DNA from 3 places in the Clostridium lamae genome. Region 3 is predicted to be linked to each of the others. Evidence: a T-box and tRNA genes for the amino acid it is inferred to sense, from the RefSeq annotation. Region 3 holds a T-box; the other regions hold tRNA genes.
The links. A T-box is a leader RNA that pairs with one kind of tRNA and senses whether it is charged. The one in region 3 lies ahead of QK892_RS07015 (valine--tRNA ligase), so its partner is inferred to be a tRNA-Val.

Region 1 (3,282 bases), on a different contig from region 3:
ATAATAAAAAACACTTTGCATACTCAAATATAGTACACAAAGTGTCTTTTCTATTTTATATCTAGTTTTTATAGATATCTCTTTATTTCTTCTACTTTATCTAATGCTTCCCAAGGAAGGTTTAAATCATTTCTACCAAAGTGACCATAAGCTGCAGTTTGCTTATATATAGGTCTTCTTAAGTCTAAATCTCTAATTATAGCACCTGGTCTTAAATCAAATACCTTTTCTACAATTGATACTATTTCTTCTTCTGACTTCTTACCTGTTCCAAATGTTTCTATTTCTATTGATACTGGCTTAGCAACACCAATAGCATATGCTAATTGAATTTCTAACTTATCAGCAATTCCTGCTGCAACTAAGTTTTTAGCAACCCATCTAGCTGCATATGCCGCTGATCTATCAACCTTAGTTGGATCTTTTCCTGAGAAAGCACCACCACCGTGTCTTCCATATCCACCATAGGTATCTACTATTATCTTTCTTCCTGTTAATCCACTATCTCCTTGTGGACCACCAACAACAAATCTTCCAGTTGGATTTATGAAATACTTAGTTTTATCATCTAATAATTCAGCTGGAACTACAGCTTTTATTACGTGTTCCATTAAATCTTTTTGAATTTGTTCTTGAGAAACCTCTTCACTGTGTTGTGTTGATATAACAATCGTATCTATTCTTACTACTTTATTATCATCATACTCAACAGTAACTTGAGTCTTTCCATCAGGTCTTAAATATGATAAAGTTCCATTTTTTCTAACTTCTGATAATCTTCTTGATAATCTATGAGCCATAGCTATTGGTAATGGCATAAACTCTTCTGTTTCATTAGTTGCAAAACCAAACATCATACCTTGGTCTCCAGCTCCAACCGCTTCAACATTATCCTTTTCTCCAGCTCTTGACTCTAATGCCTCATCTACTCCCATAGCGATATCACTTGATTGTTCATCTATAGAAGTTAAAACTGAACATGTTTCACAGTCAAACCCATATTTAGCTCTATCATAACCGATTTCCTTAACAGTTTCTCTTACTAACTTCGGAATATCAACATAACAATTAGTTGATATTTCTCCCATAACTAAAACCATTCCTGTAGTAACAGCAGTTTCACATGCAACTCTTGCCATAGGATCTTTTGCTAAAATACTATCTAATACAGCATCTGATATTTGGTCACAAATTTTATCTGGATGCCCTTCTGTAACTGATTCTGAAGTAAATAATCTTTTCATCTTAATATCTCCTTTCTCTATATTTGATATTAATTCTAAAATAATTTATATAATAAAAAAATCTCCTCGATAAGAAGAGATGTTAAAAATCATAACCTTTCTTATCTTGCAAAATTAAATTGCAGGAATTGGCACCACACTCAAATAAATGAAGTAGGTTGCCGGGTTTCACAGGGCCCTTTTCCCTCCGCCTCTCTTGATAAGAACTAATATCAAATTTTACTTTTCAGATTATAACACCTTTATTATTACTAGTCAATAATTATAGATAAAAAATTTATCTAATTTATATGTTTTAATCTTATTTTACTTTTAAGAGCAAAAAAATAAAAGACAAGTGATAATAAATATCCTTGCCTTTGTGGTGGGGGAGGACGGATTCGAACCATCGAAACGAAACGTAACAGATTTACAGTCTGCCCCCTTTGGCCACTCGGGAACTCCCCCTTATTTATGGAGCTGGCAATAGGAATCGAACCTACAACCTGCTGATTACAAGTCAGCTGCTCTACCGTTGAGCCATGCCAGCATATATATGGTGGAAACAACAGGGATCGAACCTGTGACCCTCTGCTTGTAAGGCAGATGCTCTCCCAGCTGAGCTATGCTTCCATAATAAAAATTAAAAATGGTGGGGGAGGACGGATTCGAACCATCGAAACGAAACGTAACAGATTTACAGTCTGCCCCCTTTGGCCACTCGGGAACTCCCCCATTTTTTTGGAGCTGGCAATAGGAATCGAACCTACAACCTGCTGATTACAAGTCAGCTGCTCTACCGTTGAGCCATGCCAGCATATTCTAAATAATTTTAAATGGTGGGGGAGGACGGATTCGAACCATCGAAACGAAACGTAACAGATTTACAGTCTGCCCCCTTTGGCCACTCGGGAACTCCCCCATAAAATTATTTATTTAATTTCAGTTAAGTTAATTTCGTTCGCTCAACTGACAATGACTAGTATATATTTATTATTTCTTAATTTCAAGTGTAATTTCAGCTCATTTAACGAAATTATACCTATTTCTTTCTATTTTTCTCTTATTTTCTCTCGTTTAATTCTAATATCTTTTTAAGTTATATTTATTGTATTTATATTTATTAGATTTAATTTTATTCAAAAACACTTGAATCTACATAATTTTCTAGTATATTTTTAAATACTTCATAATCAGATACTGACATCCTCTTCTTTGCTAATTCAAATCCTCTTCTGATTCTGTCAATGTCATCTTTATTAGAAAAATAGTCATTTATCTTTATCAAATCTAAAGTAGATAATTTCTTCATTAGTGAATCTAATTTCTCATTTCTATCACTATCAATGTAGTTTAGTAAACTATTAGAAGTATCCTTTTGTCTCAATAAGAAGACTTCTGACTCAACTGAATTATTTACTAACTCCTCATTTCCATTTACATCACTCTCTTCATCTGTAATATTACTAATAGCATTACTACTTAACACTTCATCACTCTTTAATGGTTCCCAAAAAAGCAAGAAATATATTGGTATACTTGCACCTAGTACTATAGTGAACAAATAAACTAAAGCTTTTTTCATTAAGCTTCACCTCCTACATTAAATTACTATCCTTTTTATGTTTTTTTATACATTTTATTATAATTAAAAGTTTCAAAACATATATTGGTATAATCAGGAGGTGAATTCTAGTGAAGCATAAAATACACTATGATGATCATAATTCCTACATGGAAATTGCTGATAAAATAAAAAAATATAAAAAAGATGATACTATTATAATTTGTGTAGGTACTGATAAATGTATCGGAGACTGTCTCGGTCCACTTGTAGGCAGTCTTTTAATAGAGAATAATCTTCCATTGCCAGTATTCGGAACACTACAATCACCTATTCATGCTTTAAATATTGAAGAAAAATTGAAGTATATTAATAAACTCCATCCTAATTCTTTTGTTATTGGAGTCGATGCTTGTCTAGGAGAGGAAAACTCCATAGGAGAAATTCATATCCGTGATTATCCAATTCATCCTGGCAAAGGAGTAGGCAAACACC
Region 2 (3,282 bases), on a different contig from region 3:
ATAGATGCCAAAAGTGTAAAGATGAAGGCTATATAGGTGTACATAGGTGCCCTTGTTATAGGAAAAAATTAGTTCACCTTTATTATAAGAACTCAGATTTAAGGGATACTCTATTAGTTAATAATTTTAATAACTTTAATCTATCCTTATTTTCTAGTCATAAATTAAATGAAGCTGATAGATTCTCTCCTAGAAAAAATATTGAAAACATACTTAGATTTGTTAGAGAAGATTATATACCTAAATTTAGCGCTTCAACTGATAATCTACTTTTTTATGGTGACTCAGGAACAGGAAAGACATTTTTAAGTTGCTGTATTGCAAAGGAACTTCTTGATGATGGTTTCTTAGTAATCTATAGAACCGTAGATGAACTTATGAGTAATTTAAAAGAAATCAAATTCGAAAATAATTCTGATTTAGAGAATATATTAATAAACTGTGATTTATTAATAATAGATGATTTAGGTGCTGAACAAATAACAGATTTTACAACAACTGAATTTTTTAATTTATTAAATAAAAAACTTCTTAAAAAAAAGAAAATGCTTATATCAACAAACTTATCATTACCTGATATAAGAACAACTTATACTGAAAGAATTTCTTCAAGACTTTTAGGGAACTTCAAACTTTATAAGTTTTACACTGAAGATATAAGAATTCAACTTAATTTAAAAAGAAGATAGCAAAGAGATAAGTATTACATTTCGGACTCCGTCGCAAGCTCCAAGTCGCCGTAATATAATGATTCTCTCTCTTTTACACTGAATGAAATAATTCCTCTCTATTTTAGGAATTATGAAAAGCATCGCCTTAATATGAGGTGATGCTTTTTTATTAAATGCAAAAATTCTAAAGCATAAATTAATTTTAATATTATGAATACTTAATAAAAGGCTCTTCTTTATTTTAGTCTGGATAATTATTAATTTTTTCAACAGGCTATATTATTTCTATCCACAATAAAATTATATTCCAAATAAATGTATAATAAAATGTCTATTAGTACACAATTGTAATATGTTGTATGCCTATACATTCTTGTGAAGGAGATAGTTCTATGGGAAAAGTGGCCATGATATTTGCTATTAAAATATCACCTCTATTTATTGGAGTAGGTGTTGTTATTATTATAGTATTAGGGATGGTTATCTATATGAAAAAAAGAAATGCAGAATAATCTTAAACTATTGCAAATCAAAAGTGGATAAATTTATTTATCCACTTTAGTTTAAAACAAATCCTAATAAAAAAACAAAAAGCTTTAGAATAATCTAAAGCTTTTGGAGCTGGCAATAGGAATCGAACCTACAACCTGCTGATTACAAGTCAGCTGCTCTACCGTTGAGCCATGCCAGCGTATTTATCTTAAGTTTAAGTGGCGACTCAGAAGGGGCTCGAACCCTCGACCTCCGGCGTGACAGGCCGGCACTCTAACCAACTGAGCTACTGAGCCATATAAATGGTGGAAACAACAGGGATCGAACCTGTGACCCTCTGCTTGTAAGGCAGATGCTCTCCCAGCTGAGCTATGCTTCCATAATGGTGACTCCTAGGGGAATCGAACCCCTGTTACCACCGTGAAAGGGTGGTGTCTTGACCGCTTGACCAAGGAGCCATATCTTTTTGTTTGTCGCCCGTACTTGCCTTTCTGTCGGCGAGCACATTAACTATAATACATAAATTTTAATATAGTGTCAACACTTTTTCACAACTTTTTTTTAAATTTTAAATTCACACTAATAAAATGGCTTAAAACCTAGAAATTTATTGCTTTTTATCTAAATTAAATTTCTTAATTATTTTCAATAAATATATTATAATTTTATTTATAAGATTTAAATACAAATATTATTTTTAAGGAGTTTTATTATGATTCATCATGATCTAATTATAATAGGTGGAGGAGCATCAGGATTAATAGCTGCAATTACTGCAAAAGATTTTGGTTTAGATGTTGCAATACTAGAAGGTACTGATAGAATTGGCAAAAAAATATTAACTACTGGAAATGGACGTTGCAATATTTCTAATAGAACTATTTCTTTTCCATTCTTTTCGTACCATAGTGAGAATTCAGGATTTTTTTCTAAAGTTTTATCTGGTTTTGGAGTTGAAGATACAGAAAACTTTTTCTTATCTTTAGGACTTCCTATTATAGAACTATCCAACGGAAAAATGTATCCTAAATCTCTTCAAGCCTCTTCAGTAGTAGATATATTAAGATTCGCAATAGAAGATAGAGGTATACCTTTATACACAGATTGCAAGGTAAAAGATATCCACAAGGGAAAAACTTTTAAATTATCCACAAGTAATGAAGAAAAAAAGTTATTCACATGTGATAAATTAATTTTGGCCTGTGGAGGAAAATCTGCTGTTAAAACTGGTTCCGATGGATCAGGATATAATTTAGCAAAATCTTTAGGTCATACAGTTATTAAAACTGCTCCAGGAATAGTTCAGCTAAAATTGGATAATCCTTATTTAAAATCTATCTCTGGTGTAAAGTTTGATGGTTATGCTACCTTATTAATAAATGGTGAAGCTATAAGAAAAGAATTTGGAGAAATACTATTTACAGACTACGGTATATCAGGACCTCCAATCCTTCAAATATCTGGTCATGCTTCAAAAGCTTTAATTAATAATAAAAAAGTTGAAATTTTAGTAGATATGATGCCTAATGAAGAAATCAGTGATGTAGAAAATTTCCTTGAAGGTCATTTTGCTATGTTTTCACATAGACCAGTTATAGATTCCCTTGTAGGAGTAATAAATAAAAAATTAATTCCGACAGTCCTAAAATCAGCAAACATATCAAATCTTCATATGCCTTGCTATGAGTTGGAATGGAATAATAAAAGAGACATAATTAACATATTGAAATCTTGGAAATTTAAGTGTATTGACACTAATGGATTTAATCAAGCTCAAGTTACTATAGGAGGGGTCAATACAAAGGAAGTAAACTCTTCTACACTAGAATCTAAGTTAGTAAAAGACTTATACTTCTGTGGTGAAATTTTAGATGTTGATGGAGATTGTGGTGGCTTTAATCTTCAATGGGCATGGAGTTCAGGACATATGGTTGCTAAAAATATTGCATCTAATATCATTAATAATAAATAAAAATAAGGTGCTGTCGCACAATGTAGAATCAATAATTCTACATTTTTAATTAAGGAGCTGCCTAGGCAGCTCCTTGCTTTAATATATTAATTTTCTTTCTTCCAGCATCCTATTATCTTAGTTATAACTTTCTTATCTAAATTTTCT
Region 3 (3,282 bases):
TAATTAAACAATAAAATTCGACAAAGTTTTAAAAAATTACTTTATTTTTTTAGTTTTCTTTAATATAATGTATTTATATTTTTAGAATGGACTATAAAGATCGGGAGAGATGGTATGTGTAAGAAAAATCCTTATATTTTAGTGTTAGGGGCATCAATAGTAGATATTATAGGTTTTAGTAGAAGGAAGTATCATAAAAGGGATTCTATACCTGGCCATATAAAAATATCTCTAGGTGGTGTGTGTAGAAATATTGCTGAAAATTTAGCTAGAGTTAATGTTAATACAGAATTTATTTCTATCTTAGGTGGGGATGAACAAGGTAGAAATATATTAGCTAATTCTAAGGAAATAGGGTATTGTATGAAAAACTCTTTGATATTAGAAAGTGAATGTACACCAACTTATATGGCAGTTTTAAATGAAGAGGGGGAAATGGAATCAGCTATAGTAGATATGGAATGCTTAAATAAAATGGATTCTTCATTTATTGATTCAAAAGCAAGTATAATTGAAAATGCGGAATATGTTATTTTAGATGCTGATAATCCAAAACTTTTAGAATATATATTAACTAAGTTTGCAGGAAAAACTAAATTCATTTTAGATCCAGTTTCTGCATCAAAAGCAGAAAAAGTAAAACATTTAATTAAATATTTTCATACAATAAAACCAAATAGGTTAGAAACAGAACTTTTATGTGGATTTAAAATAGAAAATGATGAGGATTTAGTTAATGCTTCTAATTATTTTAGATCTTTGGGAGTAGAAAATGTATTTATCAGCTTAGATGCTGATGGGATATATTATAAGAATTCAAAGGAAGAAGGAAAAATAAAAACATCTTGTGTTGAAGTAAGAAACGTAACTGGAGCAGGAGATTCCTTTGTAGCAGGTGTTGGATATGGATATATGAATAATTTATCTATTAAAGATACTGTAAAATATGCCATTGCAATGTCTGTAGTAACTATAACACATGAAGAAACTATAAATCCAAGTATGAGTGAAGACTTTGTAAATGAATTTATTAAAGATATGAAGTGGATAGAAGGTTAATTACATAAATTATATTTCTTTTACATAAGCTATTTATACAAGCTTGGAGGTGAAAGAAATGAGTAAAAAAAGTAAGAATAGTCATAAAAAGAATATTAATCATAATCCACAAGTAGAAAGTGTGAAAGCAACTTTTGGTGAGCCAAAAGCGAAAGAGCACAATCCAAAGGATTTTAAAATTTAACAAAATATAATTTTTATTAAATATAGTGTAATATTGACAAAAATTATAATATAGTATAAGATAACTTTACAAAATCATATATTAAAAGCAATGATAAAGAGGAGTAAGGAATACTGTATATAAAGAGAATGAAGGTCACCGGCTGAAAGCCTTCTATATTAAAGTATCCTGAAGGTAGCTTTTGAGCATCTTTACTGAAACTAAGTAGGTAAAGGCGGCTGTTCTTAGTCGTTAATAAATAAAGAGCTTAATATAATTTTTTATATTAAGAAAAAAGGTGGTACCGCGAGTCTTCGTCCTTTTGTGATGAAGGCTCTTTTTTTATATAAAAAAATAATTAAAGCCATATTGGTTTATTAAATAGAGGAGGAAAAATAATGTCTGAAAATAAGAATTTAGCCACAACTTATAACCCGAAAGAATTTGAAGAAAGAATTTATAAAAATTGGGAAGAAAATAAATATTTTACACCTGTAATTGATAAAAATAAGAAGCCTTTTTCAATAGTTATGCCACCACCAAATATAACTGGTAAGCTTCACTTAGGTCATGCACTTGATAATACTCTTCAAGATATGCTTATAAGATTTAAGAGAATGCAAGGATATTGTACTTTATGGCTTCCAGGACAAGACCATGCTTCAATAGCTACTGAAGTAAAGGTAGAAAATGAACTTTTAAAAGAGGGTTTAGTAAAAAAAGAAATGGGTAGAGAAGCATTCCTTGAAAAAGTTTGGGAATGGGCAGATGAATATAGAGGAACTATAAGAAATCAGCTTAAAAAGATGGGAGTTTCTTGTGACTTTACAAGAGAAGCTTTCACTATGGATGAAAACTTAAATAAGGCTGTTAGAACTGTTTTTGTTAAGCTATATAATGAAGGTTTAATTTATCAAGGAAATAGAATAACAAATTGGTGTCCAAAGTGTACAACAGCACTTTCAGATGCAGAAATAGAATATGAAGAAAAAGAAGGAAGCTTCTGGCATATAAATTATCCATTAGCTGATGGTAGTGGATATATAGAAATTGCTACTACAAGACCAGAAACTTTACTTGGGGATACAGCGGTTGCTGTAAATCCAAATGATGATAGATTTAAGCATCTTATAGGAAAAACATTAAAACTACCACTAACAGATAGAGAAATTCCTATAGTTGGAGATGACTATGTAGAGATTGAATTTGGAACTGGAGCAGTAAAGATAACTCCTGCACATGACCCAAATGACTTCCAAGTAGGTCTTAGACATAACTTACCTCAAATAAGAGTTATGGATGATAATGGTATTATTAATGAATTAGGTGGAAAATATCAAGGTTTAGATAGATATGAAGCTAGAAAGCAAATGATTAGCGATTTAGAAGAACAAGGCTTATTAGTTAAGGTTAAGCCTCATACTCATAATGTAGGAACACATGATAGATGTGGAACTGTAGTTGAGCCTATAATATCAAAACAATGGTATGTTAAAATGGAAACTTTAGCAAAACCAGCTATAGAAGCAGTAAAAAATAATGAAACTAAATTTGTTCCAGAAAGATTTGATAAGATATACTTCAATTGGATGGAAAATATTCAAGATTGGTGTATTTCAAGACAATTATGGTGGGGACATAGAATCCCAGTTTGGTACTGTAATGACTGTAGAGAAATTATAGTTGAAGTAGATGCACCAGAAACTTGTCCTAAGTGTGGATCTAAGCACTTACATCAAGATGAAGATGTGTTAGATACTTGGTTCTCATCAGCATTATGGCCTTTCTCAACTTTAGGTTGGCCAAATAAAACAGAAGACTTAGAATACTTCTATCCAACAAATGTATTAGTTACTGGATATGATATTATATTCTTCTGGGTTGCAAGAATGATATTCTCAGGAATACACAATATGGATAAGACTCCTTTTGATACAGTATTAATTCATGGAATTATAAGAGACTCTCAAGGAAGAAAAATGAGTAAGTCACTAGGAAATGGTGTTGATCCATTAGAAGTTATCGATGAATATGGTGCTGATGCTTTAAGATTTATGTTA

Region 1: it encodes a tRNA-Val, which carries the amino acid that the T-box ahead of QK892_RS07015 (valine--tRNA ligase) is inferred to sense. The anticodon was not compared.
Region 2: it encodes a tRNA-Val, which carries the amino acid that the T-box ahead of QK892_RS07015 (valine--tRNA ligase) is inferred to sense. The anticodon was not compared.

Annotation. Positions count from the first base shown of each region.
Region 1 covers NZ_JASCQJ010000025.1:31,697-34,978, reverse strand. The annotation lists gene metK (methionine adenosyltransferase) at 69-1,244, opposite strand; SAM riboswitch class I at 1,343-1,450, opposite strand; tRNA gene QK892_RS12300 (tRNA-Tyr) at 1,607-1,691, opposite strand; tRNA gene QK892_RS12295 (tRNA-Thr) at 1,699-1,773, opposite strand; tRNA gene QK892_RS12290 (tRNA-Val) at 1,781-1,856, opposite strand; tRNA gene QK892_RS12285 (tRNA-Tyr) at 1,874-1,958, opposite strand; tRNA gene QK892_RS12280 (tRNA-Thr) at 1,966-2,040, opposite strand; tRNA gene QK892_RS12275 (tRNA-Tyr) at 2,061-2,145, opposite strand; gene QK892_RS12270 (hypothetical protein) at 2,359-2,808, opposite strand; gene yyaC (spore protease YyaC) at 2,919-3,282, shown strand, end outside.
Region 2 covers NZ_JASCQJ010000012.1:51,955-55,236, forward strand. The annotation lists gene QK892_RS08085 (ATP-binding protein) at 1-689, shown strand, start outside; tRNA gene QK892_RS08090 (tRNA-Thr) at 1,288-1,362, opposite strand; tRNA gene QK892_RS08095 (tRNA-Asp) at 1,383-1,459, opposite strand; tRNA gene QK892_RS08100 (tRNA-Val) at 1,467-1,542, opposite strand; tRNA gene QK892_RS08105 (tRNA-Glu) at 1,547-1,621, opposite strand; gene QK892_RS08110 (BaiN/RdsA family NAD(P)/FAD-dependent oxidoreductase) at 1,876-3,135, shown strand; gene QK892_RS08115 (acyl-[acyl-carrier-protein] thioesterase) at 3,222-3,282, opposite strand, start outside.
Region 3 covers NZ_JASCQJ010000010.1:6,166-9,447, forward strand. The annotation lists gene QK892_RS07005 (carbohydrate kinase family protein) at 115-1,059, shown strand; gene QK892_RS07010 (CPC_1213 family protein) at 1,118-1,243, shown strand; T-box leader at 1,325-1,547, shown strand; gene QK892_RS07015 (valine--tRNA ligase) at 1,621-3,282, shown strand, end outside.